DNA from 3 places in the Vibrio aphrogenes genome. Region 1 is predicted to be linked to each of the others. Evidence: riboswitches for the same ligand, from Rfam matches in the RefSeq annotation. Region 1 holds a riboswitch; each other region holds the start of a gene.
What was found. A riboswitch is a leader RNA that binds a small molecule or an ion and turns the genes downstream of it on or off. The one in region 1 is predicted to bind thiamine pyrophosphate.
Positions count from the first base shown of each region.

Region 2: it holds a riboswitch for thiamine pyrophosphate, as region 1 does, so the genes downstream of both, thiB (thiamine ABC transporter substrate binding subunit) here and thiD (bifunctional hydroxymethylpyrimidine kinase/phosphomethylpyrimidine kinase) in region 1, are expected to answer to the same signal.
Region 3: it holds a riboswitch for thiamine pyrophosphate, as region 1 does, so the genes downstream of both, thiC (phosphomethylpyrimidine synthase ThiC) here and thiD (bifunctional hydroxymethylpyrimidine kinase/phosphomethylpyrimidine kinase) in region 1, are expected to answer to the same signal.

Region 1 is NZ_AP018690.1:486,973-498,075, forward strand. Features, by position in the region: gene VCA1004_RS13440 (dicarboxylate/amino acid:cation symporter) at 1-422, shown strand, start outside; gene VCA1004_RS13445 (DMT family transporter) at 608-1,489, shown strand; gene thiE (thiamine phosphate synthase) at 1,651-2,343, opposite strand; gene thiM (hydroxyethylthiazole kinase) at 2,333-3,133, opposite strand; gene thiD (bifunctional hydroxymethylpyrimidine kinase/phosphomethylpyrimidine kinase) at 3,172-4,002, opposite strand; TPP riboswitch at 4,058-4,156, opposite strand; gene VCA1004_RS13465 (sterol desaturase family protein) at 4,320-5,123, shown strand; gene VCA1004_RS13470 (zinc transporter ZntB) at 5,138-6,079, opposite strand; gene VCA1004_RS13475 (DUF502 domain-containing protein) at 6,237-6,995, shown strand; gene VCA1004_RS13480 (glutathione S-transferase family protein) at 7,212-7,823, opposite strand; gene VCA1004_RS13485 (TetR/AcrR family transcriptional regulator) at 8,045-8,641, shown strand; gene VCA1004_RS13490 (DUF2058 domain-containing protein) at 8,783-9,304, opposite strand; gene VCA1004_RS13495 (DUF1415 domain-containing protein) at 9,444-10,034, shown strand; gene VCA1004_RS13500 (glutaredoxin family protein) at 10,044-10,271, shown strand; gene dbpA (ATP-dependent RNA helicase DbpA) at 10,389-11,103, shown strand, end outside.
Region 2 is NZ_AP018689.1:310,287-321,389, reverse strand. Features, by position in the region: gene VCA1004_RS01585 (hypothetical protein) at 1-52, shown strand, start outside; gene thiQ (thiamine ABC transporter ATP-binding protein) at 161-904, opposite strand; gene thiP (thiamine/thiamine pyrophosphate ABC transporter permease ThiP) at 904-2,493, opposite strand; gene thiB (thiamine ABC transporter substrate binding subunit) at 2,558-3,574, opposite strand; TPP riboswitch at 3,617-3,712, opposite strand; gene VCA1004_RS01565 (flavin prenyltransferase UbiX) at 3,803-4,429, opposite strand; gene mpl (UDP-N-acetylmuramate:L-alanyl-gamma-D-glutamyl-meso-diaminopimelate ligase) at 4,565-5,926, opposite strand; gene fbp (class 1 fructose-bisphosphatase) at 6,250-7,263, shown strand; gene ppa (inorganic diphosphatase) at 7,564-8,091, shown strand; gene VCA1004_RS01545 (DUF2799 domain-containing protein) at 8,297-8,653, opposite strand; gene VCA1004_RS01540 (gamma-glutamylcyclotransferase family protein) at 8,929-9,279, opposite strand; gene tamB (autotransporter assembly complex protein TamB) at 9,400-11,103, opposite strand, start outside.
Region 3 is NZ_AP018689.1:82,738-93,840, reverse strand. Features, by position in the region: gene thiS (sulfur carrier protein ThiS) at 1-49, opposite strand, end outside; gene VCA1004_RS00435 (HesA/MoeB/ThiF family protein) at 93-839, opposite strand; gene thiE (thiamine phosphate synthase) at 868-2,085, opposite strand; gene thiC (phosphomethylpyrimidine synthase ThiC) at 2,072-4,060, opposite strand; TPP riboswitch at 4,179-4,276, opposite strand; gene crcB (fluoride efflux transporter CrcB) at 4,323-4,706, opposite strand; tRNA gene VCA1004_RS00415 (tRNA-Asp) at 5,189-5,265, opposite strand; rRNA gene rrf (5S ribosomal RNA) at 5,332-5,447, opposite strand; rRNA gene VCA1004_RS00405 (23S ribosomal RNA) at 5,579-8,466, opposite strand; rRNA gene VCA1004_RS00400 (16S ribosomal RNA) at 8,877-10,419, opposite strand; gene hemG (menaquinone-dependent protoporphyrinogen IX dehydrogenase) at 10,988-11,103, opposite strand, start outside.

The DNA.
Region 1 (11,103 bases):
GTAACAAAATTGCCTCGTTTACTGTTCCACTAGGCGCGACCATCAACATGGATGGTACCGCCATTATGCAAGGCGTTGCGACGGCGTTTATTGCTCAAGCTTTCAATGTTGATTTAACTCTTGGCGATTACATGACCGTCATTTTAACGGCGACATTAGCTTCTGTTGGTACAGCTGGGGTTCCAGGTGTTGGTCTGATAATGCTGGCGATGGTTCTAAATCAAGTTGGCCTACCTTTAGAAGGTATTGCACTGATCATGGGCGTTGACCGTTTACTTGATATGATTCGAACCGCGGTCAATATTACTGGTGACAGCGTGGTCACTTGTATTGTGGCGAAATCTGAAAATGAACTGGATATTGAGACTTTCAATAACCCAGATGCAGGCGAAATAGAATTAGCACTAAAACGTTCTGCATAATACTTTCTTAATAACATAAGCCCCTGATGACATTCTATTGCGATGCTCATTGGGGGCTTGTTTTTTCACTCATCTTTTACGCTCATAAAAATACATTCACACGCCTAAACCTGTAACAAGATCGCGACAATATCGTCACTCACGTGCTACCCTGACCTTTCCTTTTTATTCAGATGTTTTTCACTATGAATCAAGAATTAAAAGCCACTATTCTCCTCATTATAACGACGATTTTAGCGGGTCTAGGTTGGATATTTTCCAAGCAATCGATAGCGGGTCTTCCCCCTTTTGCTTTCATTGGTATACGCTTTATTGCTGCCTCGTGTTTCATTTTACCGTTTTGTTATAAACAACTGCTCACGCTCACTAGTAAACAATGTTTAAATGCGGCGAGCGTTGGCCTTATTATGTCTGGTGCGTTATTGACTTGGGTAACCGCCATTTCCGTTACCGACACCTTGGCGGAAGGCGCTTTTATTTCCAGTCTTGCGATGTTATTTGCACCTTTTGTAGGCTGGTTGCTTTTCAAACAAAAACCTATTCGTATGTTTTGGGTTTCATTACCTTTTGCGATTCTTGGTTTAGGGTTTTTATCTCTCTCTAATGGCTACCATCAATCCCCAAGCCAGATTTGGTTTCTGATTTCAGCCGTGTTATTGGCCTTTCATTTCAACTTTAATGCTAAGTATGCGCAAAGCGTGCCAAGCTTAGTTCTTGCGTGTATCCAGCTTTTTGTAGTGGGTGTGGTGGCTTCTATCGCCTCATTACTTTTGGAACAATGGCCAACAGAGATATCCAATATTACTTGGCTGTGGGTAGGACTTAGTACCGTAGTCGCAACAAGTTTACGCTACGTAATGCAAACCATTGGACAAAAATTAACGACATCAGGCAATGCGGCAATTATTATGATTTTAGAACCTGTCTGGGCGAGTTCATTGAGTGTGGTATTTTATGGTGATGATATGCCTGCTGGAAAGATTATTGGCTGTGGTTTAATTTTGTGGTCACTTTTCGTTTATCGAGGGGGCGCAAAACTATTAGAAAGGCGACTCCGCTCATCTTAACTCAGCTAAAATTAATTCAACAAGCCACAATAAAGGCGATTCAACCCACAAAACTTGACCATCATTTCGTGGATTGGAACGATTTTGAACTATCGATTTTTTTGAGTGCCCTGTTTTAACTGTCTTTTGTGAACGTCAATACTTCTTTTAAAGGCTAAAGGCTAAAGGCTTTTATGGCTTAGCATGAGCTGTTTGAGCTCTTGAGCGGCTTTAGTCGGATCGCAGGACTGACAAATAGCAGACACTAAGGCAATACTAGGGACGCCCGTCTGAGCAATCTCAGCGATATTGGTATCGGTAATTCCACCAATGGCAACTAGTGGCTTATTGCTTTGCTTCACTGCGTTACTTAGCCCTGCTATTTCCCATTGATATTGGGTATCGAGTTTAGTTGCGGTATTAAAAATGGTGCTGATGCCTACATAATCCACATCCAATGTTTGCGCTGCCTGTAATTGCTCAGGACTTTCTACCGTAAGACCGACTATTTTATCATTACCCATCAATCGCCTTGCTATTTCAACTGGCATATCGGATTGCCCAAGATGCACGCCATCAGCCTCGACGGCTAATGCGACATCGACACGATCGTTGATAATTAAAGGAACTTTATTGTTTTTCAACGTTGCTTGCTTAACGTCCACTAAAGAATCAGCATTAAAAGCATCAATGAGGGTTTTTACAATTTGTGCCCTTTCGATAAATTGACGAACGTTATTATTTTTGTGGCGAACTTGCACGATAGACACTCCGCCCAACAAAGCTTGATGAATTAATCGCTGCAAAGCCTCGCCGCTGGTCCCTTCATCCGTCACCAAATACAATGGGTAGTTAAAATCGCGATTAAAGCTCATAAATAGCACTCTCTAAAGTATATTCAATTGCTTGGGCATCTAAGCCATAAAGTTTATCTAAAATATTGACCTGCATTGAACCCGGCCCTTGACTGTGTTTAGCGGCTAATTGACCACAAACGCCCAAAATCGCAGTGGAGCATAAACCTGCACAATCAAGGTCTATGGCAGCAAAGGCCCCCGTTAAAGCAGTATGGGTACACCCCATCCCCGTAATTTTAGGCATCCATTCATGACCATTGTTAAACTGATGGATGCCCTGGTTCGTAACTACGTAATCTAACTGGCCAGAAATGACCACTTGCCGCGCACCATAATGATCAATGAGATGTTGCGCCGCAAGTATCGCCTTTTCACTGGCATCTAAAGCATCGACACCCTTGACTTGGCTTTTTACATTCGCCAAAGCCATGATTTCGGAAGCATTGGCTCGCACGATAAGCTTATCGGCTAATTGACTAAACTCTTGAGCCACCTGAGTTCTTAACTGACTAGCACCACATCCGACAGGATCGAGAATGACTGGTTTACCGCATAAATTAGCTTGAATAATGGCAAAGCGCATACGCTCAACCCAAAGTGAGTCTAATGTGCCAAGGTTAATCACTACCGCTTTAGCAATATTCACCATTTCAGCCATTTCTTGACGACTATGCGCCATGATGGGTGAAGCTCCAATAGCCAGTAAGGCATTCGCGGTATTATTCATCACGACATAGTTGGTCACATTCAAAATCAAAGGCTGTGTGTAGCGGAGCTGTTGTAATCGCTGAGAAATGATCGCATGCATGGGTAACTCCTAGGTAAAATCGATAATCAAGGTCATGATTAATGAAAAGCATAAAAGTGATGAACGGGGCCAGAACCTTTGCCAACACTTAATTGATCGGAAGCTTGTAGTGCTTGTGAGAGATAGGCTTTGGCCTTTTCAACCGCTTGATTTAAATTTTCACCTTGCCCTAAGTAACAAGCGATGGCCGAAGATAACGAACACCCCGTACCATGCGTATTTGGAGTGACTATTCGAGGATGAGAAAACGAGGTAACTTGATGCGCTCGAATCAACCAATCGGTACTTTGTGATCCTTGAAAGTGCCCACCTTTTAACAACACATCGACATCGTTAAATGTTGGACAAGATTGAACCTTCTCAATTAACTCCGACATTTGCGCTTCAGTATGCGATTTTTGACTGCCTAATAACAATTCAATTTCTGGTAAGTTAGGAGTTAGAACATCTACTAAAGGAATTAAACATTGCTTAAGCGTTTCAATGGCTTTGGGTTGAATAAGGGGGTCTCCACTAGTGGCGACCATGACGGGATCTAACACAACATTCATTAAGTTATAGTGCTTTAGCTTTTGTGCGATTACTTCAATAATCTGGCTATCATTCAACATGCCGATTTTAACCGCAGCAATATCCATGTCGCTAAAAATCGCGTCTAATTGCTCAGCAACAAATGATGGTGATACTGGAAAGATTGACTGTACGCCTTGTGTATTTTGCGCCGTTAAAGCGGTAATAGCCGAACAAGCATATCCCCCCGTCGCAGAAATTGCTTTTATATCGGCTTGAATACCTGCTCCACCACCAGAATCAGAGCCCGCAATGGTAAGAATATTTGGAATCTTAGAGGATGAGTTATTATGAGACATATTACTTCCTTATGCGCATGGAAGTAATAGACGTGTAGCGAAAAGCTTTCTCCAGGAGACACGTACATTAGTTCCCTACGCCAATGTTAATTGGATCAGGTTCAACGGGTCTCACCTTGGTGATCTCAGCCTAATGGCTCCCCGACTAATATTGGTTAATCTAAAGGCCAAACTGGGTAAAGTAAAGCGTTACCTTATTCGATATGATTATTCTATTGAATGCTAGCTCTATCATTATAAAAGCAATTTCACTGCGAACATGTTAACGTCTTATCTCTCATCAAGGCTGGCTGTATAATTACGGAAACAACACAATCATGGATGGATTACTCTTAGAATCTCAACATATCCTCAGAATGAGTGTCTTTCTCATCATTTTTGCTCTTATGGCGACTTGGGAAGCGGTTCACCCCAGAAAAACGCTCAGTCAGCCCAAATGGTATCGTTGGTGTAATAATTTAGGTTTAGTGATCATCAATAGCCTTCTGTTACCACTCTCCTTACCTTTCCTCGCGATTATGGCAGCCTCTATCGCTCAATCACAAAGTATCGGGCTACTGAATCAATTTACACTTCCGAAACTACCAGTAGTGATTTTATCCATCATATTATTGGATATGTGTATTTATTGGCAGCACCGTATTTTCCACCAAGTACCGCTATTATGGCGCTTACATCGAGTTCATCATGCAGACCAAGATATTGATGTCACCACAGGTGCACGTTTTCATTTTATTGAGATATGGTTATCCATGATTTTGAAAATAACGATCATTTTCGGCTTAGGTATCCCGGTGATTGCTGTACTCTTATTTGAAATAATCTTGAATGGCTGCGCCATGTTTAATCACAGTAATGTCAAGATCGCTCCTCAACTCGATAAAGTGTTAAGAAGTGTCATTGTGACGCCAGATATGCATCGAGTTCATCACTCTGTCTACCGCAACGAAACGGATAGTAATTACGGCTTTTGTCTTTCCTTATGGGATCGTGTTTTTGGGAGTTACATAGCGCAACCCAAAGCAGGACATCAAAATATGCAAATTGGGATTAATCGATTCCGTTCATTGAAAGAACAAGGGCTGCTCAAGATGCTGACGCAGCCGTTCCGAGATCGCTAATCGTGACCGTGTCACTAAAAGAACTTCAACCAACGCAATAAGATAAACTCAAAAATAAACGTCACCACAAGCCCGACACAAAAGACCATAAAGGCCATCGGATTATCGACCCCAGGGATGCCGCCAATATTAATGCCAAGTAACCCGGTTAAAAAACTTACCGGTAAGAAAATGGCTGCAATCACCGTAAAAAGATAGGTGTTACGGTTCATTTTTTCCGCTTGGTCTTGTTCGATGTCCGCCTTAATCAGTTGAATTTGTTCAAGATAAAAATCGATTGATTCATTAATTCGAATCACCGTATCCAATGAGTTACGCATTTTTAATTCAACATCTTCCATTTCTGGATGCTGGACTTCCAAAAAATCATCATGCGCATAACGCTGTGGTTTCATAAAACGACGTAACTTGAGTAATCGCTTATGAATGACATGCAGATCATGATGGTTACCATTGCCTTCTTCAATTTCAAACAGCTGATCTTCCACCGTATCTAAAAAGTGTGCAATGTTTTGATTTAACCCATCAATGATCGCCAATAATAACCGAGCCGTGGTTTTCGGTCCGCGTTGTTCATCGAGTGCTTGACGAATTTCCGTAATCGCTTTTGAAGATATCTTCCGTGTCGAAATTAAAATGCCTTTGTGCCATAAAATACGAACACTAAGCATATCATCTGGCATCGCGCCTTCATTGAGATTAACGCCTCGCATGATGAGCAAAAATGACTGATCTTCAAATAACTCAAATCGAGGTCGGGTATCATCGGCAAGCAAGCTATCCACTACCCCTGTTTCAAAATCATTTGCCAACAGCCAATGGCGTAATTCTTTGGCTTCACGCTGGCAATGATACCAATGATGCTCTTGAAGCAAACCAAGTGGCTCTGTGGGTTCCACTCTTTTGGCAGGAAAGGTAGAAAAATCCCAAGATTCAATCAAAAAGCTATGCGACATAGTGTGTACTCTATTCTTCGATTAATACTACGTCCTATTTAGGCAGAGGAAACCTTACGGTTCAAGAAATAGTTATGATTAATGATGATTATCGTTACAATATTAAAAAGTTATCACTAACAGATGATTATCATCACTCCATCAAGGATGACCTTCAATGAAGAAACTGCTTATCAAGAAAATTAAGATCGGGATGTTATTTGTCATTCCTTTGGTCTTTGCTGGCTGGGTGGTCAATGCAATCGTAACCTTTATGGATAAAACGGCGGCGTACTTTCTACCAGATAGCTGGCATCAATTATTAAGTGGTATTTGGGGCTTTGGGCTCTTTGCTGCCTTGTTGCTAATGCTCATTATCGGAATCATTTTTGATGGTCACTTACAGCAACGTTTTTATACTTGGCTCTCAGATAAAACCATTAACCGGATTCCTGGCTTTGGCATTATCCATAACTCCACCAAGCAAATCATGGAAGCCTTAACCTCGGAAGAGTCTCCGTTTAAAAAACCGGCTTTTGCACGCTCTTGGTCCGGCGAGAATTCGAAAGAAATAGTATTTGATTTGGGGCCGACTTGGATGATTCCAACTCAAAATGGCGAGAAGTTTATGGGGCCAGATGGTCAATTTTATCCAGTTCCAGAAGAAGGTTATCATGTGGTTTTTGTCCCTCAAGCGATTAACCTTTCTAATGGTTATGTACGCTTTGAAAAACAAGAAGATTTACTTTATGTGCCGCATTTATCGGTTGAACAATTGACTGCAACGTTGATTTCATGTGGCTTAACCTTACCGAAACAACCGAATGATGCTTTAGGTAAGGTCTTGAAAAATGAGCAAGAAATGCAACAAGCTTTAGCCGAATGGAAACAACAAGCGTCTAATCCTACCTCCAAGCAGGAATCTAAAAACAAATAATATCGCCGTTGTTTTATTAAGAGCCGTTCATATTTCAGGCTTAACCGACTCTAAGCTCATTAACGGCAAGCTATTTGACTATAGTTTTTAAATTAACCATAGCTTTTAAATTAACCATGAGTATTTAAATTAACCATAGCTTTTAAATTAACCATGAGTATTTAAATTAACCATAGCGTTTAAAAATAGCCTGCCAGACGTAACTTAATCGAGGGGTTATTGAAAGGCTGGACGCTGCGCAAGTTTTTCATACCAAGCGTTAATATTTGGATACGTTTGTAACGCTTTGATCTCTAAAGCACGTTCACAAACAAAGCCCACCAATAAGAAAGCAGTAATATCGGCAACGCTGAGTTTGTCACCGGCCACAAAAGCATGACGACTTAACTGCTTATCGAGCTTTGGTAAGAACTCTTGTACACGTAATTTAGACTCTTGTCCCCACTCCGGCACACAACGTTCACGGTCACTATATACGCCCGATAAATTGCGAAATGCTTGGAAGCCCGCATATAAACCATCTAATTCCACAATGCGTTGCCACATTTCGACTTTACCTGCCTCGGCCGGTGTTTCACCAAACAAAGATTTATTATTGGTTGCTTCAGCAAAATAACGGCAAATTGCAATACTTTCACTAATGTTGGTTCCATCATCTAGCTCTAGCATCGGCACTTTACCATTGACACTTTTATCAAGGTATTCAGGAGTTAAGTTTTCACCATCGCGGACATTAAGCTGCACCCTTTCCACTTCAATCCCCATCTCTTTAAGAAAGATCCCCACACGAAGAGAACTTGGGTTGGTAGCAAACTCATATATTTTCATGACTGATTTCCTTTTCTGAACGTTCGTTTAGATATAAGCTAACCAATAACTAAACGATCAGTCAACAATTAGTTTAAGTCGTGAACGGTTTTTGCTACATTGAATGACCACTGTGGGTAACTCCTCCCAACGATTAACAGGCCGTTAAGTTGATTTGTTAAATAAAATAATCAACAAAACCAAAGACAAAGGCCGAGGTCAACTTCAATTAAGTGAGAAATATGGCTAGAAAAAGCAATTTTGATAGAGATGAGAAACTGATTGAAGCTATGCAGCTTTTTTGGCAACAAGGGTATGCCAATACCTCGATTTCCGATCTCGTCGCACATTTAGGCATTAATCGCTTCAGTATTTATAACGCCTTTGGAGATAAGTACGCCCTTTACCAAGAAGCGTTAGAATATTATTTCGAACATACCAGCAAACCTGCCGCTCAAATGCTATTTTATCCAGAAGCAGATCTTCATACTCTGGAAAGCTTCTTATTAGCTTTTGTTGAGCGACAAAAACAACAACAATTTGGCTGCTTTATTCAAAACGCTTTACTTGAACATGGCCCACGCGATCAATCCGTACAAGGTGTGGGCAACAAACTCATGCTGCATTTAAGTGACGGCGTCACTCATTGTTTAAGCAATGCAATAAAACTTGGACAGCTTCATCCGCAAGCTGATCTTAGTGGCTTAGTCTCTCTTATTGTCACTCACATTCAAGGCATTCGTGTACTAGGTAAAGCGGCGCAATATGGTTATTTAGAAACGGCCACACAAGCCTTGTTCGGCTTATTAAAGTCTCAAAAACTAGACTCAATCCATTAAAAAAGCGGTGAGCCATCTCGCCCCACCGCTTATCTTTGTTTGTACTCTCTTTGCTCGTACTATCTTTTTTATAGATTAATACTAGTACGTTAAAGTTTGTACACTGATAGTGTTGTTACATCTTCATCGTGATGGTGTGAATTACCACATCAAATCATCTGGTACAACAAAGTCAGCATACGGATCGTCTTCATCTTGCTCTTCTTGAGTCAATACATTATTCAATACAATACTGTCTTCATCTCGCTGATAAATTTTATCAGCCACACTGGCAGGAATGATCGCATAACCCTCTAAATAACGGGCAATTGCCAAACGGCCTTTGGTCAGTTGGTCTTGAGTCGGCTTATCTACATACAGCTTTTTGACTAAAGAACCATCCGTAAAGTTATAACCAATCTCACCGTCGGCGATTTCAATGCGGTTCATTTCAATCAATTGCTTAACTTGTGCCTTCAATTCTTTGCTCAAAACTTGTTGTTTTTGCTCTGCACTCAATGCCTTATCACGTTCAAGTTGTGCTTTTTTATTGGCTTCTACCGCTTCTCTTGCTTCACGCGCTTGTACACGAGATTTCTTTGACGATTTCTTCGCTTTCTCTAATTTTTTGCTGCTAACCAGTCCTGCTTTCAGCATTTGTTCTTGTAATGTTAGTTTTGCCATGAGGTTCTCTTACTGCCTAGTTTGGGGTAATTATACCTTTAAAAAGATCCAATTTGCGAGACGGATATATGCTAGAATCTGCCGCAAATTGCGATTTCACCCATTCGTTATCAGATAAATAACTAACATGAGTATGCCAATGCCCTCTTCCTCCCTTCTTTCCATCACTGAAATAGAATCTCAAGTTGAACAATGGTTACTTGATGTGGTGATCGGATTGAACTTGTGTCCGTTTGCTGCAAAGCCTCAACGTAACAAACAAATCAAGATTTTTGTCTCTCAAGCAACCGTGGAAGAACAATTACTTGAAGATGTGTTTCAAGAACTGACTACTTTGGTGAACACCCCGGTTTCTGAACTTGAAACTACGCTGGTGGTGATCCCAAACATGCTAGAAGATTTTGATAACTATAATTTCTTCTTAGATTGGATTGATGCGCTGATCAAACAAGAAAACTGGGAAGGCGTATTTCAAGTGGCAACCTTCCATCCAGATTACTGCTTTGCAGGTGCGCAACCGGAAGATGCTGAAAATCTAACCAACCGCGCGCCATATCCTGTGCTTCATCTTATTCGTGAAGAAAGTATGGAACGCGCAGTAAAACATTACCCTAACCCAGAAGCCATTCCAGACATCAACATTGCTCGGGTTGAAAGCTTAACCACAGAGGAAAAGCAACAGCTATTTCCTTACCTTTTTAATCTTCGCTCAACTGAAACAAAGAAATAGAACATTATTATGAAACGAGTTGTCCTCTACGTTGCCGATAAATGCCCTCACTGCAAAGCGGCCAAAATGTATCTCGACTCCAAAGGCATTAAGTACCGTTTGTGCAATGCTAAAATGCAACGTGGTCGTAAAGAATTAGAAGCCATTGGCGCTCGCAGTGTACCAGTTCTAAAAATTGGTGATCGCATGATGGCAGGCTGGAATGCCGCTAACTTTGATAAAATCTACAATAGCTAATCTTGTTAAACCCAATTTATGGCCTAGCCTAATCTAGAGCCACTATTTTTAAGCCAATGCGAGCTGGCTAATCAAAAGGTTTGCCCGAGCATTTGCTCTTCCTTTAAGGACATTATTTTGACTAACACCAATACCGCCTTTTCTAGCCTTGCTTTAGATCCGGCATTGATCGAAAACTTAACCTCTTTAGGTTATGAATCTATGACTCCTATCCAAGCCGACAGTTTACCGCTGATGATTGCCGGTAAAGACGTGATTGGGCAAGGTAAAACCGGCTCAGGCAAAACCGCTGCCTTTGGCCTAGGCTTACTGGCAAACTTAAATGTAAAACGCTTTCGGGTACAATCTCTCGTGCTGTGCCCAACGCGCGAATTAGCCGACCAAGTTGCTAAAGAAATTCGTAAGTTAGCACGTAGTATTCATAATATTAAAGTGCTGACTTTATGTGGCGGCATGCCATTTGGTCCACAAATTGGTTCATTAGAACACGGCGCGCATATTCTGGTTGGTACACCCGGGCGTATTTTGGATCACCTAGATAAAGGGCGTATTGATTTATCGGAATTGAACACCTTAGTGCTTGATGAAGCCGACCGCATGCTAGACATGGGCTTTCAAGACGCATTGGATGCTATCATTGAACAAGCCCCAACCCAACGTCAAACATTGTTATTCAGTGCAACCTTCCCGCCAGAAATCAAGAGCATCGCTAATAGAATCATGCGCAACCCTGAACTTGTGAAGGTAGAAAGCCAACACAATCATTCCAGCATTTCGCAGTTTTTCTACAAAACCGATTCGTTTGACGACCGTTTAAAAGCGACACAAATCT
Region 2 (11,103 bases), on a different replicon from region 1:
TGCATTATGCTATTACATCGACTCGAAACGCTCACTCGCCTCCCAAAAATAATATCAGGCAGGCGCTGTTTTGTGTTCTGATTTGCGCTCAGTTCAGCGTCTGCACACCGGATGGTATTTACAGGCAACCGATCTCAGACAAACGAGAAAGAATCATTGTTTAAGCTTCCAGCCCTCCGGCAGTAAGAAAGGCGGTGAATCCTTGGTTATGGTGACTAAGACTTAAACGTTCAATCTCTCCCACTTCACTAACTTGCCCTTGTTGCATAAAAGCAAAATGAGTGGCGATCATCTTAGCGTCACTCACATGATGAGTAACCATCAACACTGTGATTTGACGCTGCTTGGCTAACTTCGCCACCAATTGCAGCATCTCTTCTCGTAAAATAGGATCTAAGGCCGAAAAAGGCTCATCCAATAACCAGATAGCGTGTGATTGAACAAAACAACGCGCTAGTGCAACCCGTTGTTTTTGCCCACCAGACAATTGCTCAGGAAGCCTATCCAGTAAATCCTCGATACCAACCTGCTGCGCCGCTTCTTGTATTTGTTGTTGCTGCTGTGATGTCAGTTTTAATCCCGGGTGCAGCCCTAAGCCAATATTTTGTCGAACCGTAAGATGGGTAAATAAATTATGTTCTTGAAATAGCATCGCAATCGGACGTAAATGAGGGGCGGTTCCCACCACGTTATACCCATTAATTAAGATGCAGCCTGAATGAGGTTCTATAAACCCTGCCAGCAAACTGAGTAGTGTCGATTTACCAGACCCACTTGCCCCCATTAAGGCCATGATAGCGCCCGTGGGTAATTGCAGTTCAAATTCAAAGCTTTCGTTTTGGTATTCATAGCGCACTTGTCGTAAGGCAATCGCGACAGAGTGCGGCTTAAGGGGTTGTTTCATTATTGGCTACCACGTTTAAAAACTCGTTCAATTAACGTAAAACACAACACACTAAAAATCAGCAGACACAATGCCACCATCGCGGCGGCGTCCATTTGATAGCTGCCTAAGAGTTGAAACAAATACAAAGGCAAGGTCGTCAAAGACTGGCTCCCAAATAAAGCAATCGCACTTAAATCCCCCATCGAAAACATAAAGCAAATAGCAAAAGCATGAGCGATTGGCTTATTTAATGCCCGCCACTCTACTAAACGAAAACGACTCCAGCCTGACATACCAAGGCTTTGACACAGGTAGTGATATTGCTGTGCGGTTTGTAACATAGGCTGATTCAAGGTTTTAATAATATACGGCAGCCCCATTAGGCTATTAATCGCAATCACCACCCAAAATGCCAAACTAAATACATCCACTTGTTCACGTAACAACAAAAATAGCCCGGTACTGATCACAATCCCGGGGGTGACTAAAATAATGGTGCCCATTAATTCAATCTGACTGGCTCGGTGTTGCTGACCTTTTAATATCCAAGCTCGACTGGTCAATAAAATAGCAACCCCGAACACCAAGGCCAAAGTACTTGCCAGCATCGCAATTTGCAGTGATGCACTGAAAGCTTGCCAGAACTTACCTTGTTGCAACACAACAAAAGAGTGAGGATTCAGCCCTTGGATCACCACCATCATCAAGGGTGGCAATACCAAAAACATCGCGGCAATAATCCAAAATCCATCCCAAACTTTGGCTGCTCGGCTATCAATAAAATAGCGATATCCTTGGTGATGGGCCGAGTTCGAAGCGGGTAAGGTTCGCGTTAACTTCAACAACAATAAACTTAAACTACCGCATAGCAGCATTTGCCATAAGGCTAAAATCGCTCCAGTTTGTAAGTCAAAATCAAATTTAATCGCTTGGTAAATCGCCAGTTCAATAGTCGTTGATTTAGGCCCGCCTCCCAACACCATCACGGTTGAAAAGCTGGTAAAACACAGCATAAAGACTAAACCAGCAATATGCGGCAACTGTTGCTTCATTCGTGGCCATTCAACTTGGCGAAACTTATCCCAACCTTGCATTCCAAGATGGGCACACAGTTTATGTTGCTCATTTGGAATCGAATCTAAAGCATGCAATAACAAACGGCTCGCATACGGTAGATTAAAAAAGACATGGGCAATCAAAATGCCATTAAGACCATAAATAGAAAATGGCAATCGACTACCAAGCGATTGAAATAATTGAGCAATTAACCCACTATTGCCCAAAATAGCCACTAAGCCAAAAACCCCCACCAAAACCGGTAACACCAGAGTTGAAGCAAAAAGCTTAAGCAGTAAGGATTTTCCAAAAAAATGACGCCGAGATAAAGCATGAGCCACCGGAATGGCCAGCCCAACGCTTAACAGCATAGAAAAGGCGGCTTGATAAAAACTAAAAAACGTTATGTGACGCAAATACGGATCGGAGACAATCCAGCCGACATTCAAGGTGGGGGCATGTTGAATTAAGGCCGCCACAGTTGATAGCACAAACAAGCCAATCGTTAGCGCAATAACAATACCAAACTTAGGGACGGCAACCTTTACCATGCAACAACCCTAGCAAGTAGCCAGTAGCCTGAGATTGGCAGGCTACAAATCCGATCCTGATGCATTATTGGGTCAGCGCCATTTGCCATTCACGCGTCCAACTTTTTAGCTGCTTAGCAACCACGTCAGGGTCCAATGACAACATGGCTTTCGGCATCGTTAATTGCTCATAGCCTTTAGGTAGCGGCACATCCGTCACTGGGTACATCCAATTACCTGTGGCCATTACCGACTGAAAATCATCACTGAGAATAAACTGCATAAACTCATCCGCCAGCTTTTGATGCTTTGAGCTTTTGAGCTTGGCGGCCAACTCAATTTGTGCGTATTGCCCTTCAGAAAACGTGGCCGCGGCGTAATTAGGATTATTTTCCGCAATGATGTGATAGGCCGGTGAAGTGTTATAAGACAACACCATGTCACTCTCGCCTTTCAAAAACATCGGGTAAGAATCTGACCAACCTTTACTGACAGTGACGGTTTTTTTCGCCAGCTGTTGCCAGGCTTTGGCGGCGTCATTGCCATACACATCTTTCATCCAAAGCAATAAACCTTGGCCGGTAATGGAAGTGCGAGGATCTTGATAAATAATCGTAAAATCATCACGCTCAACAAGCTCTTTCAAACTCTTTGGTGGGTTTTTCATTTTGGTTTTGTCATACACAAAAGCAAAATAACCATAATCAAACGGCACAAAATATGGACTATTCCAACCACCAGGAATAACCACTTTCGAAGTATCAACTTGATGCTTTGCCAGTAACCCTGTGGCTTGCGCTTGTGCCATGATATTGTTATTCAAGCCCAGCACGATATCCGCTTGAGTATTTTTTCCTTCCATGCGAATGCGGCTCAATACCGAGCCCCCATCATCTAAGGCAACAAAATTCAGCTCACAACCACATTGGCTTTCAAAAGCGGTTTTTATTTTTGGCCCAGGTCCCCAATCAGAAGTAAAGGAATCGTAGGTATACACAGTTAAGACAGGTGATTGCTCCGCCATTGCTGGCATCGCTGCAAGAGTTGAACAGGAAAGTGCGAATAAGGTCAAAGATTTTGAGGTGAAGTTCACTAGAGGCATCCTTTTTAGTGAGCGTTATTAATACCCGGCCAAGGAAAAGGAAGGAATCCCTACCTCATTTCCTACGCCAGCATTATCTGGTTCAGGTCACGGGTATTTTCTCAGCCAACGTCTAAGTTAGCACCCCGATGAGTCATCTCGTTACAACCTCTCCAGTCACAAGAGGTCATTCGTGTCTAGATTGTAGTGTTTTGTATACAATCAATCTAGTCGTTATAAACAAAAGTGTTAGTTACGTTGATCATAGCCCCACCGAGGCACTAATCCTTGTTCAATACCAAGATGATCAAGTATACGCGCCACCATAAAATCGATTAAGTCATCAATGGTCTTTGGCTGATGATAAAAGCCTGGGGCCGCAGGCATAATCGTAACCCCCATTTGTGATAATTTGTGCATATTTTCCAAATGCAAGGTCGAGAAAGGGGTTTCACGCACCACTAACAGTAGTTGTCCCCGCTCTTTTAGCACCACATCGGCGGCGCGCTCAATCAGGTTGTCTGACATACCATGGGCAATCGAGGCAACACTCCCAGCAGAACAAGGACACACTACCATTTTTTTAGGGGCTGCCGAACCGGAAGCTACTGGAGAAAACCAATCTTCTTTACCACACACCACCAGCTTTTCCGTGGCACAATTTAGGTGCTTCACCAAGGCTTGTTGCGCTGCTTCTGGTCCTGACGGTAATTTCAAATCATGTTCCGTCGCCATGACCACTCGAGCAGCAGAAGAAATCAACAGATACACAGTGTAATCCGCAGCCAGTAAACATTCTAAGAGACGTAACCCATAAGGCGCGCCAGAAGCGCCGGTAAAAGCTAAAGTGATTCGTTTATCGGTTGTTGGCGTCATGCTTTTTCCTATCGCTTTAGTAGGCAAAAAGATCATCATGATCTTTTTACCTACTTTATTCTTTTTGCCTACTATGTTCTTTTTGCTCTCGCACTCTTCATTAAGAGTTAAGATCCATAGATTATCAAAAGGTGATTAGCTACTTTTCTGTTCTAATGCTTGTAACAATTTAGCGTGAATGCCTTCAAACCCACCATTACTCATCACCAGAATTTGATCGCCAGATTGCGCACGCGCCACAATATGGGCGACGAAATGCTCCATATTGTCATCTACATAACTTGGTTGCGGGCATTGATCAGCTACCTCTTGTACCTTCCACTTAATATTATTAGGTTGGTATAAGCACACTTCATCAGCATGTTGAAAAGCCGCTGCTAAAGTCTGTTTATGAACTCCCATTTTCATGGTGCTCGAGCGAGGCTCAAAAACGGCAATGATCTTGCTATCACCAACTTTATTACGCAAACCTTCTAAAGTGAGATTAATCGCCGTAGGGTGATGAGCGAAATCGTCATACACTTTGATGCCACCAACTTCACCTTTTAGCTCTAAACGGCGCTTGGTATTAATAAATTTCCCTAAAGCTTCACACGCAAGATCTGGCGTCACACCGACATGACGGGCAGCAGCAATCGCCATTAAAGCATTATTAACATTGTGCTCACCCACTAAATCCCATTGGACTTCAGCCTGCAATTGGCCATCTAAATAAACTTTAAAGTGGCTACCGTCTTTTTGAATTTTCTCCGCTTTCCAATGCCCATCATCACCAATGTATTCAAGCTCACTCCAACAGCCTCGCTGAATCACATCTTTTAAGTCCTCATCATTCGTGGGAACTAAGATACGCCCATTGCCTGGCACAGTACGGACCAAATGATGAAATTGCCGCTTGATCGCTTCAAGATCGTCAAAAATATCCGCATGATCAAACTCCAAGTTATTCATCACTAATGTACGCGGATGGTAATGCACAAACTTAGAACGCTTATCAAAAAAAGCACTGTCATATTCATCAGCTTCAACCACAAAGAACATGCTTTCGCCTAAACGAGCCGAGATCCCAAAGTTACCTAAAACCCCACCGACTAAGAATCCCGGAGCATAACCACAATCTTCTAAAATCCATGCCAGCATACTGGCAGTGGTGGTTTTACCATGGGTGCCGGAGACAGCTAAAACCCAACGATCATGTAAGAGAAACTCTTGTAACCATTGCGGCCCTGAGGTGTATTTCAAATTGTGATTTAAAGCATATTCAACACAAGGGTTGCCTCGGCTCATGGCATTACCAATCACTACCAAATCCGGTGCTGGATCTAATTGCGAAGGGTCAAATCCTTCAATTATTTCAATGCCTTGTGATTCAAGTAACGTGCTCATTGGTGGGTAAACATTGGCATCACAGCCTGTGACTTTATGCCCAAGTTGACGAGCTAAAACTGCAGCACCGCCCATGAATGTGCCACAAATACCAAGAATATGAATATGCATAACCGCGGTTCCTACCTCATTTGAGAGGCGTCGATGATTGGAAAAATGAAAGCAAATAGTACCGTAAAGTCGCCAAAAAGTACGCTGAGAATACACATAAATGCTGAACTTTTGTCACATGACCACAATCTGCACCTTATGAACGGAATCCTTTTGCTGAGTCAAGTCATCAGTGCCTTTCTTTAACCTTTAGAGGTCACATTTGTGACATTTTACAAGTTACTTCATTACCATTAAAAAGTTTGCCAATTTACAATCGCATAAACCTTAATTTTGAAGGTATTAGTCTTGTTAAGCCTAACGACACTCTAAAAGGAATAATCATGTCGACCATGCGCACACTTGGTGAATTTGTTGTAGAAAATCAGCACCACTTCCCCCATGCCAGTGGGGAGCTTTCTTCATTACTCGGTTCCATCAAACTGGCCGCAAAAATAGTTAACCGTGAAATCAATAAAGCTGGCCTAGTGGATATTACCGGTTCTGTCGGAGCGGAGAATGTTCAAGGCGAAGAACAGCAAAAACTCGACTTATACGCCAATGAAAAATTTAAAGCGGCGCTCGAAGCACGCGACCAAGTCTGTGGCGTTGCTAGTGAAGAGGAAGATGAAGCGGTCGCCTTTAATAAAGATCTCAATAAGAATGCCAAATACGTTGTCTTAATGGACCCACTTGATGGTTCATCAAATATTGACGTCAATGTGTCTGTCGGCACCATCTTCTCGATTTATCGCCGCGTCTCACCGATTGGCAGCGCCCCGACACAAGAAGATTTTTTACAACCCGGTCATAAGCAAGTGGCTGCTGGTTATATTATTTATGGCTCTTCAACCATGTTGGTTTACACCACAGGCAATGGAGTGCATGGCTTTACTTATGATCCTTCATTAGGTGTGTTCTGTTTATCCCATGAACGTATGACCATTCCTAAAACGGGCACCATCTATTCCATAAACGAAGGTAACTATATTCGTTTTCCATTAGGCATCAAAAAATACATCAAATTTTGCCAAGAAAATGTTCCTGAAGATAATCGCCCTTACACCTCACGTTACATTGGCTCTTTAGTTGCCGATTTTCACCGTAACTTATTAAAAGGTGGAGTGTATTTATACCCAAGCACAGAAAGCCACCCCAATGGTAAACTGCGTTTATTGTATGAATGCAATCCTATAGCATTTTTAATGGAACAAGCAGGCGGAAAGGCTACCGATGGAAAAGATCGCATTCTTGATATAAAACCCACCGAGCTGCATCAACGTGTGCCTTTTGTGGTCGGCTCTCCGCTAATGGTTGATCAAGTAGAAAGCTTCTTAGAGCAATATCCCGAAGAATAATCACGAGTTCATTCAAACCTATCTGCATTAAAGCACCATCTCACAAGGGTAACGATTGAAGCGGGTTACCCTTGTGTTTGCCGTGCTGGTGAGCGCTCTACGCCAAATATGTTCACTCAACCGCACGCACTCTAGCGCTATTTATTTATACTCTTTAGTGAGTCAATCTCCTTGTCATCCTCATTATCCAAAACAGTTTTTATTCTCATTGGAACTCGCATCTTTAAGTGACTTGGGTATAATCAAGCGGTTAATTTTCATTTCAACCCTTTTCATTTCAACCCAGAGAAAGGAAGCCTCATGAGCTTGAATAATGTTCCTGCTGGTAAATCATTGCCAGATGACCTATATGTTGTAATCGAAATCCCAGCCAATGCGGATCCCATCAAATACGAAGTCGACAAAGACAGCGGCGCAGTATTTGTCGACCGTTTTATGTCAGCGCCAATGTTCTACCCTTGTAACTATGGTTACGTGAATCACACCTTGTCTTTAGATGGTGATCCGGTTGACGTATTAGTACCAACGCCATTCCCTCTAATGCCAGGTTCAGTAATTCGTTGTCGTCCTGTTGGCGTGCTAAAAATGACTGATGAGTCAGGTGAAGACGCAAAAGTGATCGCGGTTCCTCACAGCAAATTATCGAAAGAGTACGACCACATCCAAGACATCAACGATGTACCAGAGTTGCTAAAATCGCAAATCACGCACTTCTTCGAGCGCTATAAAGATCTTGAACCGGGTAAATGGGTAAAAGTAGACGGTTGGGAAGATGTTGCGGCAGCACGTAAAGAAATTCTAGAATCTTACGAACGCGCCCAAAAGTAATTCTTATTATTTATCCATTAAAAAAGAGCCATTCATCGGCTCTTTTTTTAATGGTGCGACTTTCGGTTACATGAAAGACCAATCGACCTCATTATCGGCTCCATTATCGGCTGATTGTTGCTTGTTAAAAGGCTTGATAGCGACGTTTAACTTTTCATTTATAAGAGAAGTTAATTGTAGAATAACTAGCTTTCGCTGCGGGTAATTATTTTCCTGCAGATTGCGACTCTAACCCCGACATATAATCCTCACGAAAGAAAGGATCGAGATTGTCACATGTCCCTCGATAAGGTTGGCCGGTAGCCCCTAACCATGAGGCATTTTGACTACAAAACTGTTTCAACCCTTTCTCATAACCTTGCTGATAAGCTTGATAAGCGCTATCGGTGAGCAGCGTTGATTGCTTAGCCAATTGCTCCTGACTATGTTCAACAAAGCCTTTCGCAGCCATTTGTTCCCCATAAGCCTGCCAATCTTGAGTATTAGCGGTATCCGGTAAGCCTTGTTGAGAAACGCAACCAACACTCAATAATAACGTTAAAAGCACGATATTTATTCTCATCAGAGTCTCTCCATTGCACATCAAAGTGATGAAAGTGACGAAGATTATGCCCCCTCGTTTTAACCTCATGACTAAAAAGTCTCGCTTAAAAGCATGAGTTAAAAATAGGAGCAATACGTTGAACCAATCACCCGTTAGTCATGACCTTTAAGCATTAGCCTATTTAAGCATAGCATCGTTAATTCAAGCGGTGCCTCTTCTTTTCTATTAGACAAGATTCACAACCACATTGCGACAACAACAAGCTATGTGTTTCTGCGTTTTGTACGCACTTATCAATTTTGCGTTTGACACCAATCTCCCGTAAAAATACGTCGTTTGAGCGAACGGGGATCTTGATATAAATAAATCCAAGCGGGCCCATAAGGCGTATCGATTAATTGGCGATCGTATTCGTGGGGATAATCTTCCAGCAGGTCTAAACGAGCCAAGGTCGCGTCGTCTACACGATAGACTTCTCCTACCAACAGCTCATCCCCTTTTATCGCAGCCGGATACTCACCAAGGTCAAATAAATGAAAATGTTTTTCGGTGATATAACGCCCTAGAAATTGACTCTGCGCCAATAAAAAAGCGTTAGATTGACCCTGGCGCAACGTGCCATACACAAAAACTTGAGCGGACATTCCTTGTTCCTTCTTTTATTTCTTTGTTCCTTCTTTTATTTCTTTTTTCGTTATCCCTATCTCTTCGTTATTAAGCCTAAGCTTAGTGAATCAAGAAACGAGAAGGCAACAGACATCGTATTAGTGGAAGCTAAATTGATAGAGGAAATCCACCGCGCTATCGACGCCAGTGACCGCTTCCACATAAAAATCCTTTAGCAGCTCATAACGTACGGTAAATTCACCTAACGCATTAAAAATACCCACGCCATATTTAACCTGTAAGCCCGGCGCAATATAGCCACTGACAGTCACTTGAGAATCATCGCCAGAGCCAGAAGTCCCTAATTGTAAGTCTTGAACACCAAAAGCTTCTCCTAGCTGTCCGACTAAGCGACCACTTTTGGCTAAGCTCAAACCAATTAAAGCCGTAGTCATGGCGCTACCGGTTGAACCATCTTCCACACCGCGACCACGCAATAAGTAAGATAATGCATTGGTTTGCGACATCGCAGGCTCAGAGAAAATCGTCACTTCTGGCGCATCCGCAGGTCCCGTCACTTGAATCCCTGCGATAACATCATCTTCGGTATTATCAGGGTTACGAACCGCTTTAATCGCCAAATAAGGCTGATCCGCAGGGCCATTCATTAAGATTTTCCCTTCTTGAATAATCAAATCCTGACCAAACGATTGGTAATACCCTTTTTCAATGCGAATTTCGCCAAGAATGAACGGACCTCGATCTTTTTGAGAGACTTTTAAGCTACCTTCTAAGTTACCTTTCAAGCCAAAAGCCGACAAACTGACATCATCACCAATATGGATCATCACATCACTTTCTATCGCCATCGGCAAACCGGTGTCTTGTTCGACAGGTTCTAAGTCGTGATCTAATAACACTTCATCTTTCGAGACACTGATGGCACTTTCTGGCAAATCTTCAACTAAAATCCGCCCCCAAGGAATATCAATATTACCGGTAATTTTCGCCACTTGAGGAGTGAGAGAAATGGTTAAATCCGGCTTGACCTTGAGCATTACCATTGGTGGGACTTCGGCTTTTAATTCATCGCCAAACACCCGTAAATTGGCATTCCATTGCGAGATTTGCGCCCAATTAGCCTCTCCTTGCAAATGCAAATCACCATCGGCCGTATTCAATAAACTGGTTAAGCGCGCTGAGTAACCATTAAATTGGGTTTTGACATCGCCTTGATGCACATCCACTGGAAACATTTGTCCTTCCGCTTGAATGCCATCAATATCAAAATTGCCTTGCACTTGTGGGTGTAAAATCGGTCCCTTGAACGACAATTGTGAATTAATTTGCGCATTTAAATCGTTTTGCTGCCCAAGTATCGGACGTAAGAACCCCAAATGGATCCCTTTAATGCTATTGCTACCATCAATCGACATAGTTTGCGCCGACACATTGGCAATGCTGGCTTGACCTTCTATTTGCCCATTAGCGGTTAAGGCAAGTAACCAATTCATATCCAGCTTATTGTGCTGTAACACCGCTGATAAGCTGATCTTGTCCCATGGAATAGCCAACGGAGTATCAAGCTTTTGTGTCACCTTCCCCGCCGGAATATCCACATTGAGGGTAAGCTGAGGCGGCATATTATTAGCCCATTTGAACCAAGCATCAGCATTTAATTGCCCTTCTAACCTTGTTTCTGGCGGTAAAAATGCTTTCAAGCCCATAAAAGGAAATTGTTGAATCGATACACTGGCTTCGCCTGAATCACCGGCCGATAAATCCTTATCCAAACAGATTTTTGCCGGTAAGTTTTGCCAGCAATGCGCTTGGATATCAGCTTGTTGTGACGCTACGCCATA
Region 3 (11,103 bases), on a different replicon from region 1:
TCTGATCATTGGTAATACTTGTGACTTGTTGATTCACCGTGACTTGCATGGTGCATCTCCTTAGATTCTTCCCTGTGTTGAAGCTTTGTCATTTAGCTTCCACACACTGGACAATTTGGCGCTTTGGCAATATTAAATCGTTGCCAAGCCAAATTTTGTCCATCAAATAAATTAAACACTGCTGGCTTAAATTTTTCATTACCAGTGAGATATTTAATGGCTTCAAGCGCTTGTAAGTTACCTAGCGTTCCCACCACAGGACCTATCACTCCGGATTCAGAACATTTTAAACCAGCACTATTATCTTGATATGGCACAGCACAGTGGTAACAAGGAGAAGGTTGTTTTTTAAAGTCAAAACTCATCAATTGACCTACCCAACCAATGGCTGAGCCAGAAATCAATGTGGTTTTACTTTGTTGACAAGCTTGATTAACCGCTTGACGAGTCGGAAAATTATCGCTGCAATCGAGTACAACATCGGCCAGCATCACTTCTAAATTCAATTGCGCATCTTGTAAGAAAGTACTCACACTGCGCACTTTGCAATTTGGATTTAATTGCTTCAGTTGCTCTGCCATTGCTTGCGCTTTGTTTTTTCCTAAATCACTGTCACGGTACACTACTTGGCGCTGCAAATTGGAGGTCTCCACCGCATCACCATCAGCAACCACCAAACTACCAACTCCAGCTGCCGCCAAATACAGAGAAGCAGCCGAACCTAAACCGCCACAACCGACCAACAAAACTTTACTTGCCATCAAGGCTTGCTGCCCCTTTTCTGATACTTCTAGCACCATGATTTGTCTTTGATAGCGTTGAAATTGTTGGTCGTTCATTGTGTGTCCTTATTACCTAAGCTGAAAGTTATTCGCTCAGTACGAGTTGTGGTTCCACTCGCTCCGGCGTCATAACTTGATAGAAAGAATCTATCGCCAATTGTATATCATCTGCCAAGGTAATAGCACGAACCACCGCCAAACTACTGACACCGGTTTGCCATACTTGTTGTGCATTATCGAGATCGATACCCCCAATAGCGACAGTCGGATAACGGGAACCAACGCATTGTTGATATAACCCTAACTTAGTCACTCCTTGAGGCTTAGATGGCATCTGTTTAGTGGTAGTAGCAAAGATGTGTCCCAGTGCAATATATGAAGGCTTATATTGCGTAGCTCTTAGCAATTCATAATAACCATGGGTGGATATCCCTAAACGTAAGCCAGCCTGATTGATGGCTTGCAAATCAGCATCAATGAGATCTTCTTGCCCCAAATGGACACCATAAGCACCATGCTTAATCGCTAATTGCCAATAATCATTAATGAACAATTGCGCCTTGAACTGTCGTCCAAGCAAGATGGCCTTTGTGATTGCCAGCTCAATATCCTTTTCAGAGCCCTCTTTGATCCGTAATTGCAGAGTTTTAATGCCTCGCTGTAATAAGGTTTCTAGCCAAGCAAGGGAACTCACAACTGGATATAACTTCATTTCTTCACGCTGAATGTTAGGAAAAAGACCATTCATTTGCGGTTCTAGCGTTGAGAGCTCCTGAAAAGATAATGGGTCACTCGGCCATGTTTCACGTGAAACATCGATGTGTTTTAAAGCCAATCTGGCAATCACTAACGCATCTTCGACTGGGAAACCTTGTGCGATAGCAGTAAGAAACCAGCAATAATGACGTAGATAATTCGCTTTATCGATACCTTGCTTTTGTGCCACTTTTACTGTTCTCCCATCAGCAAAGCGACAAATATCGAGGTATTTATCACTGCCCGCCACCCCAATATAAAGATGAGCAACCTTAGAATCGTCACCTTCACAGTTTGCTGGCTTTACCCCATAACGAATGGCGATATCAAACTCTCCTGTGATGGAAGTATCACCGGTAAACTGAGGTTGAATATAATAACGGTTATCTTCCGTTACCACCTGACAGGCAAAAAGATTGCTATCAATATTGTGTGCAATTGTTAGAGAAAGAGGTGCTAACCCCACTTCTTGTGCTGCGAGAAAACAAGCTTGTAATTGCGTTGCCAACAAATCATGAGCCTCGACACACAACTCAATTCGATTCATGCACAGCCTCCTGTTGCTCACCTGAATGAGATGTCTCTTCATCAATGCCGGTAACCGCAGGATGATATAACTCAGAACCGGATGCTAAAAATTCAGCCGATTTTTGTTTCATCCCTTCTAAGGGATCATCCAACATTTTTATTTCAATGGCCTGATCAGCAGCAACTTGTTCCGTGTCTTTAGCATACTCACGCACTTCTTGAGAAATTTTCATTGAGCAAAACTTGGGGCCACACATCGAGCAAAAGTGAGCCACCTTGCCAGATTCTTGTGGCAAGGTTTCATCGTGAAAAGCTAAAGCTGTTTCAGGATCGAGAGAAAGGTTAAATTGATCATGCCAACGGAATTCAAATCGAGCTTTCGACAAAGCATTATCGCGAATTTGCGCCCCTGGATGGCCTTTAGCTAAATCCCCAGCATGCGCTGCTAATTTATAAGTAATCAGGCCGGTTTTAACATCCTCTTTATTCGGCAAACCTAAATGCTCTTTGGGGGTGACGTAGCACAACATCGCACAACCAAACCAACCTATCATCGCCGCACCAATACCAGAGGTAATATGATCGTATCCCGGTGCAATATCGGTGGTTAAAGGGCCAAGAGTATAAAAAGGCGCTTCATGGCAATGTTTCAATTGCTCATCCATATTCTCTTTGATCATATGCATTGGCACATGCCCTGGGCCTTCAATCATAACTTGTACATCGTACTCCCAAGCCACTTTAGTCAGTTCACCTAAGGTGCGTAACTCAGCAAACTGAGCTTCGTCATTGGCATCAGCAATAGAGCCCGGGCGCAGACCATCTCCAAGTGAAAGTGCTACATCGTATTGAGCACAGATTTCACAAATCTCACGAAAATGAGTATATAAAAAGCTTTCTTGATGGTGAGCCAGGCACCATTTGGCAATAATAGACCCCCCACGAGAAACAATACCAGTTACACGTTTAGCGGTTAAAGGCACATAGCGCAACAACAAACCGGCATGAATGGTAAAGTAATCCACCCCTTGTTCAGCTTGTTCAATTAATGTATCTCGCATCACTTCCCAAGTTAGATTCTCAGCAATGCCATTCACTTTCTCTAAAGCTTGATACATAGGAACGGTGCCAATCGGAACAGGGCTATTACGCAAGATCCATTCACGGGTTTCATGAATATTTCGCCCTGTTGATAAATCCATAACCGTGTCGCCCCCCCATCGAGTTGACCACACTAACTTTTCGACTTCTTCTTCAATAGAAGATGACACCGATGAGTTACCAATATTGGCATTCACTTTGATTAAAAAGTTACGCCCAATGATCATTGGTTCCGATTCAGGATGATTAATATTGGCAGGAATGATCGCCCGTCCTTCGGCCACTTCTCGGCGCACAAATTCAGGCGTAATTTCTTTAGGTAAATGCGCACCGAAGTTTTGTCCTAGGTGCTGCTGATTCAGTTGCTCATCAGCAAATTTTTGACGCCCCATATTCTCACGAATAGCAATAAATTCCATTTCAGGGGTAATGATACCTTTACGAGCATAATGTAACTGGGTGACACATTGTCCAGTTTTGGCTTTACGAACGTGAGGTAAATTGCCGTAACGTAGATCATCAAGCGTTTCATCATTTAAACGTTGTTGAGTAAATGATGACGATACAGCTTTTAAATATTCAGTATCGTGACGCTCCTCTATCCAGCGTTCTCTGAGCTTAGGCAGTCCTTCGTAGAGGTTAATTTCATAATTAGGATCGGTGTAAACACCAGAGGTATCATAAACTTGAATTGGCTCATTTGGCTCAAATACCGGTTTATCTTTTGAACCACCAATCAAACTATCCGCAAGGCTAATCTGACGCATAGGTACTCGTAAATCAGGGCGACTGCCTTCAATATAGACTTTCTGTGAGTTGGGATAAGGTTGAACCGATAATGAATCAATAAAGTTTTTAGCAGCCATTCTGGCTTGTTTACGACTTGACGACATAGCATTTTCCTTTAACTGTATGAGTTAGACCCTATATAGGGAAATGCTTGACGGATTTGATGCACAAGAATGTCACTGTGAAATACAGCTACATATATAGAGGGGTAATTGATGTAAAGATTACTCTTCTCTCGTTCCCTTCGCAGGTATTAGCCTGATCAGGTTCAACGGATCCCGCAATGCGGTCTCAGCCTTATGGCACTCCGACAAGTGAATATGATTATAACAATTAATTAACGTATGACAATAAGGTAAGCTAAGATTAATTTTTAATCAGAAGATGAAAACCAACCCAAGCGGCAGAAATACTCAAGAATACGTTCAAGAATACGTTTAGACCCATTTTAAAAAATGCACCTTGCTGCATCAGTAGCACGTTATCCATAGAGAATGTTGAAAAGGTTGTCAGTGCGCCTAAAAAGCCTAACCCAATGATAAACCTCCATGGGCTTGCCGATATCATTTCATTTTGCAAAGCTGCCATCAGTAACCCCATAATGGCTGAACCCACAACGTTTACTGCTAATGTGCCGTAAGGAAATCCTTTACCTAATAAATAGACACACAGTTCAGACACTAAATACCTAGAACATGCACCAAATGCCCCGCCTAATGCTATATAGCCTAAAATCACTAATTGACCCACAATCCACTCGCCTTAAATTAAAATGTAATCAAATATATCGTACTTTATCTATCATGATGATCTTTGTCACTACAATCTAAGTTTTAATCTCTCTCACAGCTCATAATGGAGGATAAACTGATGTACACAGATAAAAGACTGACTCTATATTTAATATAAGAATAGATAAAATTGACGAGACTTTTCTTAATTTATGCTCATCACAGGAATTAGAAGGTCAGAAATGACATAAGAAAAAGGCTTAATAGCAAGGCTGAAATTTTTGATAACTCGTTGGTTTACAATTAACTTTTTTAAAAACGAAAAGTTAAACCCAGGTTATCGAGCCTTTTAACAAGCAAGAATGATCAGATAATTACTACAATTGGAATTAGTACCATTGAGATTATCTATATTCATATTGGATATTTCATTTTCTACAGACGTAAAAAAGCCCGACTCTTACGAATCGGGCTTCTTACTCTTTATTCAAGATATGTAAGTGGCGGAGTGGACGGGACTCGAACCCGCGACCCCCGGCGTGACAGGCCGGTATTCTAACCAACTGAACTACCACTCCACAGTGTCTATTCAGTATAAATATTTGTTTATTTTAGTTTTTTGAAAACTAAAATAAAAAATTAAAGCCTGGCGATGTCCTACTCTCACATGGGGAGACCCCACACTACCATCGGCGCTACTTCGTTTCACTTCTGAGTTCGGCATGGAATCAGGTGGGTCCAAAGCGCTATGGTCGCCAAGCAAATTCTTTTGTTAAACGCTCAAGCGTTTAACTTAATTCGGAAAGCTGCTTTGTTATCTCTAACTCGTTCTCACACTCATTCAAGCATGTCTTATATCTATTAAGTCCATCAAAACCCTTTAGGTGTTGTATGGTTAAGCCTCACGGGCAATTAGTATTGGTTAGCTCAACGCCTCGCAGCGCTTACACACCCAACCTATCAACGTTCTAGTCTCGAACAACCCTTTAGGACACTTAAAGTGCCAGGGAAGACTCATCTCAGGGCTCGCTTCGTGCTTAGATGCTTTCAGCACTTATCGATTCCGAACTTAGCTACCGGGCAATGCCATTGGCATGACAACCCGAACACCAGAGGTTCGTCCACTCCGGTCCTCTCGTACTAGGAGCAGCCCCCTTCAATCTTCCAACGCCCACGGCAGATAGGGACCGAACTGTCTCACGACGTTCTAAACCCAGCTCGCGTACCACTTTAAATGGCGAACAGCCATACCCTTGGGACCGACTTCAGCCCCAGGATGTGATGAGCCGACATCGAGGTGCCAAACACCGCCGTCGATATGAACTCTTGGGCGGTATCAGCCTGTTATCCCCGGAGTACCTTTTATCCGTTGAGCGATGGCCCTTCCATTCAGAACCACCGGATCACTATGACCTGCTTTCGCACCTGCTCGAATTGTCATTCTCGCAGTCAAGCGGGCTTATGCCATTGCACTAACCACACGATGTCCAACCGTGTTTAGCCCACCTTCGTGCTCCTCCGTTACTCTTTGGGAGGAGACCGCCCCAGTCAAACTACCCACCAGGCACTGTCCTCACCCCAGATAATGGGGCTAAGTTAGAACATCAACACTACAAGGGTGGTATTTCAAGGTTGACTCCACATCCACTGGCGTGAATGCTTCAAAGTCTCCCACCTATCCTACACATGTAGGGTCAATGTTCAGTGCCAAGCTGTAGTAAAGGTTCACGGGGTCTTTCCGTCTAGCCGCGGGTACACTGCATCTTCACAGCGATTTCAATTTCACTGAGTCTCGGGTGGAGACAGCGTGGCCATCATTACGCCATTCGTGCAGGTCGGAACTTACCCGACAAGGAATTTCGCTACCTTAGGACCGTTATAGTTACGGCCGCCGTTTACCGGGGCTTCGATCAAGAGCTTCTCCGAAGATAACCCCATCAATTAACCTTCCGGCACCGGGCAGGCGTCACACCGTATACGTCATCTTACGATTTTGCACAGTGCTGTGTTTTTAATAAACAGTTGCAGCCACCTGGTATCTGCGACTCCCGGCAGCTTAGAGAGCAAGTCTCATCACCGCTAGGAGCGTACCTTCTCCCGAAGTTACGGTACCATTTTGCCTAGTTCCTTCACCCGAGTTCTCTCAAGCGCCTTGGTATTCTCTACCCGACCACCTGTGTCGGTTTGGGGTACGATTTCTTACAAACTGAAGCTTAGAGGCTTTTCCTGGAAGCATGGCATCAATGACTTCACTACCGTAGTAGCTCGACGTCGTGTCTCGGCCTTAAGATTTCCCGGATTTACCTAAGAAATCAGCCTACGCACTTGAACCTGGACAACCATCGCCAGGCCCACCTAGCCTTCTCCGTCCCCCCATCGCATTTGTAAGAAGTACGGGAATATTAACCCGTTTCCCATCGACTACGCTTTTCAGCCTCGCCTTAGGGGTCGACTTACCCTGCCCCGATTAACGTTGGACAGGAACCCTTGGTCTTCCGGCGAGGGAGTTTTTCACTCCCTTTATCGTTACTCATGTCAGCATTCGCACTTCTGATACCTCCAGCAAACTTCTCAGTTCACCTTCAACGGCTTACAGAACGCTCCCCTACCCAGCACAGTAAACTGTACTGCCGCAGCTTCGGTGTATAGCTTAGCCCCGTTACATCTTCCGCGCAGGCCGACTCGACCAGTGAGCTATTACGCTTTCTTTAAATGATGGCTGCTTCTAAGCCAACATCCTGGCTGTCTGAGCCTTCCCACATCGTTTCCCACTTAGCTATACTTTGGGACCTTAGCTGGCGGTCTGGGTTGTTTCCCTCTCCACGACGGACGTTAGCACCCGCCGTGTGTCTCCCGGATAGTACTTACTGGTATTCGGAGTTTGCAAAGGGTTGGTAAGTCGGGATGACCCCCTAGCCTTAACAGTGCTCTACCCCCAGTAGTATTCGTCCGAGGCGCTACCTAAATAGCTTTCGGGGAGAACCAGCTATCTCCAGGTTTGATTGGCCTTTCACCCCTAGCCACAAGTCATCCGCTAATTTTTCAACATTAGTCGGTTCGGTCCTCCAATTGATGTTACTCAATCTTCAACCTGCCCATGGCTAGATCACCTGGTTTCGGGTCTATACCTAGCAACTCGACGCCCAGTTAAGACTCGGTTTCCCTACGGCTCCCCTATACGGTTAACCTTGCTACTAAATATAAGTCGCTGACCCATTATACAAAAGGTACGCAGTCACACCACGAAGGTGCTCCTACTGCTTGTACGTACACGGTTTCAGGTTCTATTTCACTCCCCTCACAGGGGTTCTTTTCGCCTTTCCCTCACGGTACTGGTTCACTATCGGTCAGTCAGGAGTATTTAGCCTTGGAGGATGGTCCCCCCATATTCAGACAGGATAACACGTGTCCCGCCTTACTCGATTTCACTGATTATGATGTGTCGGTTACGGGGCTATCACCCTGTATCGCCAAGCTTTCCAGCTTGTTCACCTGCATCATTAAAAGCTTAAGGGCTAATCCAATTTCGCTCGCCGCTACTTTCGGAATCTCGGTTGATTTCTCTTCCTTCGGGTACTTAGATGTTTCAGTTCCCCGAGTTCGCCTCATTAACCTATGTATTCAGTTAATGATAGTTGCTTATGCAACTGGGTTTCCCCATTCGGAAATCGTAGACTCAAGTGGCTTTTACTGCCTAATCTACGCTTATCGCAAGTTAATACGTCCTTCATCGCCTCTGACTGCCTAGGCATCCACCGTGTACGCTTATTCACTTAACCATACAACCCAAAAGGGTCTTTATGTATGTTCAACTAAATAAGGTTTTAGTTTGTTGATATTTAAGAGGGTAATCTTAAATATCGTTGCCGGACTCAATAGATGTTTTTGCCTACTTTTATGAAAAAGTAGATAAAAACTAGAATACAAGACACTTGAATGTGTGTTGTGTGTTTATCTTAAAGATAAACATTGAGAACTTTTATTTGATAACTTAATTACAGCCTTGAGCTGTTTTATTTTACTTTTTCAAAAGTAAAAACAAATTAAGCTATCAGTCAGCTTTCCAAATTGTTAAAGAGCATAAAGCATAAAGCTTTAATCAATAACCGAAGTCATTCATTAAAACTCTACTTTAATCTAAGTAAACCTAATCAATCTGTGTGGGTACTCATCAAAAATAATCTTCGTATAAGGAGGTGATCCAGCCCCAGGTTCCCCTAGGGCTACCTTGTTACGACTTCACCCCAGTCATGAACCACAAAGTGGTAAGCGTCCTCCCGAAGGTTAAACTACCTACTTCTTTTGCAGCCCACTCCCATGGTGTGACGGGCGGTGTGTACAAGGCCCGGGAACGTATTCACCGTGGCATTCTGATCCACGATTACTAGCGATTCCGACTTCATGGAGTCGAGTTGCAGACTCCAATCCGGACTACGACGCACTTTTTGGGATTCGCTTACTTTCGCAAGTTCGCTGCCCTCTGTATGCGCCATTGTAGCACGTGTGTAGCCCTACTCGTAAGGGCCATGATGACTTGACGTCGTCCCCACCTTCCTCCGGTTTATCACCGGCAGTCTCCCTGGAGTTCCCGACATTACTCGCTGGCAAACAAGGATAAGGGTTGCGCTCGTTGCGGGACTTAACCCAACATTTCACAACACGAGCTGACGACAGCCATGCAGCACCTGTCTCAGAGCTCCCGAAGGCACACCTGTATCTCTACTGGCTTCTCTGGATGTCAAGAGTAGGTAAGGTTCTTCGCGTTGCATCGAATTAAACCACATGCTCCACCGCTTGTGCGGGCCCCCGTCAATTCATTTGAGTTTTAATCTTGCGACCGTACTCCCCAGGCGGTCTACTTAACGCGTTAGCTCCGAAAGCCACGGCTCAAGGCCACAACCTCCAAGTAGACATCGTTTACGGCGTGGACTACCAGGGTATCTAATCCTGTTTGCTCCCCACGCTTTCGCATCTGAGTGTCAGTATCTGTCCAGGGGGCCGCCTTCGCCACTGGTATTCCTTCAGATCTCTACGCATTTCACCGCTACACCTGAAATTCTACCCCCCTCTACAGTACTCTAGTTTGCCAGTTTCAAATGACCTTCCGAGGTTGAGCCCCGGGCTTTCACATCTGACTTAACAAACCACCTGCATGCGCTTTACGCCCAGTAATTCCGATTAACGCTCGCACCCTCCGTATTACCGCGGCTGCTGGCACGGAGTTAGCCGGTGCTTCTTCTGTTGCTAACGTCAAGCAACGCAGTTATTAACTACGAAACCTTCCTCACAACTGAAAGTACTTTACAACCCGAAGGCCTTCTTCATACACGCGGCATGGCTGCATCAGGCTTTCGCCCATTGTGCAATATTCCCCACTGCTGCCTCCCGTAGGAGTCTGGGCCGTGTCTCAGTCCCAGTGTGGCTGATCATCCTCTCAGACCAGCTAGGGATCGTTGCCTTGGTGAGCCATTACCTCACCAACTAGCTAATCCCACATAGGCGTATCCAATAGCGCAAGGCCCGAAGGTCCCCTGCTTTGCTCCGAAGAGGTTATGCGGTATTAGCCATCGTTTCCAATGGTTATCCCCCTCTACTGGGCAACTTCCTATGCATTACTCACCCGTCCGCCGCTCGTCAGCGAAATAGCAAGCTATTTCCTGTTACCGCTCGACTTGCATGTGTTAGGCCTGCCGCCAGCGTTCAATCTGAGCCATGATCAAACTCTTCAATTAAAGTTTTTGTGGCCGCTCTTAAATAAAGAGACGACCGGCTCAACGAATACTGACTTCAAAACTATTCTTCTTAAAAAGAAGAAGTAACTTTAAAGCTATTATCTATCCAACAGATAGATAATGAATTGACTGTGCCGCTATTATTTATTTTCACTTTAAAAAGTGAAATCAAACCAGCTCAAGGCTGACTCTTTTAATAGCCGTTTGGTCACTCAGTTCATTGATAAATCTTTTTGATTATCATCAACGAGTGCCCACACAGATTGATAGGTTTAAATTGTTAAAGAGCGTTGTTCTTATCGATAATGCTTAGTGCATCTCGTTGAACAGGGCGGCCATTCTAGCGCTTTAAAAGTTAGTGTCAAACACTTTCTTACAACTTTTTTTCGCAAACCTTTTTGAGAAGGTTTTGACCTCTAACCCGTGCTGCAGCTTGGCTGCGTGCTCCGTGTCAGTGAGGTCGCATTATAGAGAGTTAACTTAGCTTGGCAAGCCATTTTTTACGTTTTTTTGTTTTTATTTACCGTTCGTTCAAAAAAGACACTAAAGCTTTTATTTTTGCTACTTTTTACAGCGATTTCTCGATGCTTTTTGTAAATTGAGTCACTTTTTCCCAATTTGTGTATTCCACTTCTTTACTTGTATCCGTTTCACCTTTGGTCATTCTCATAATCAATTGAATCA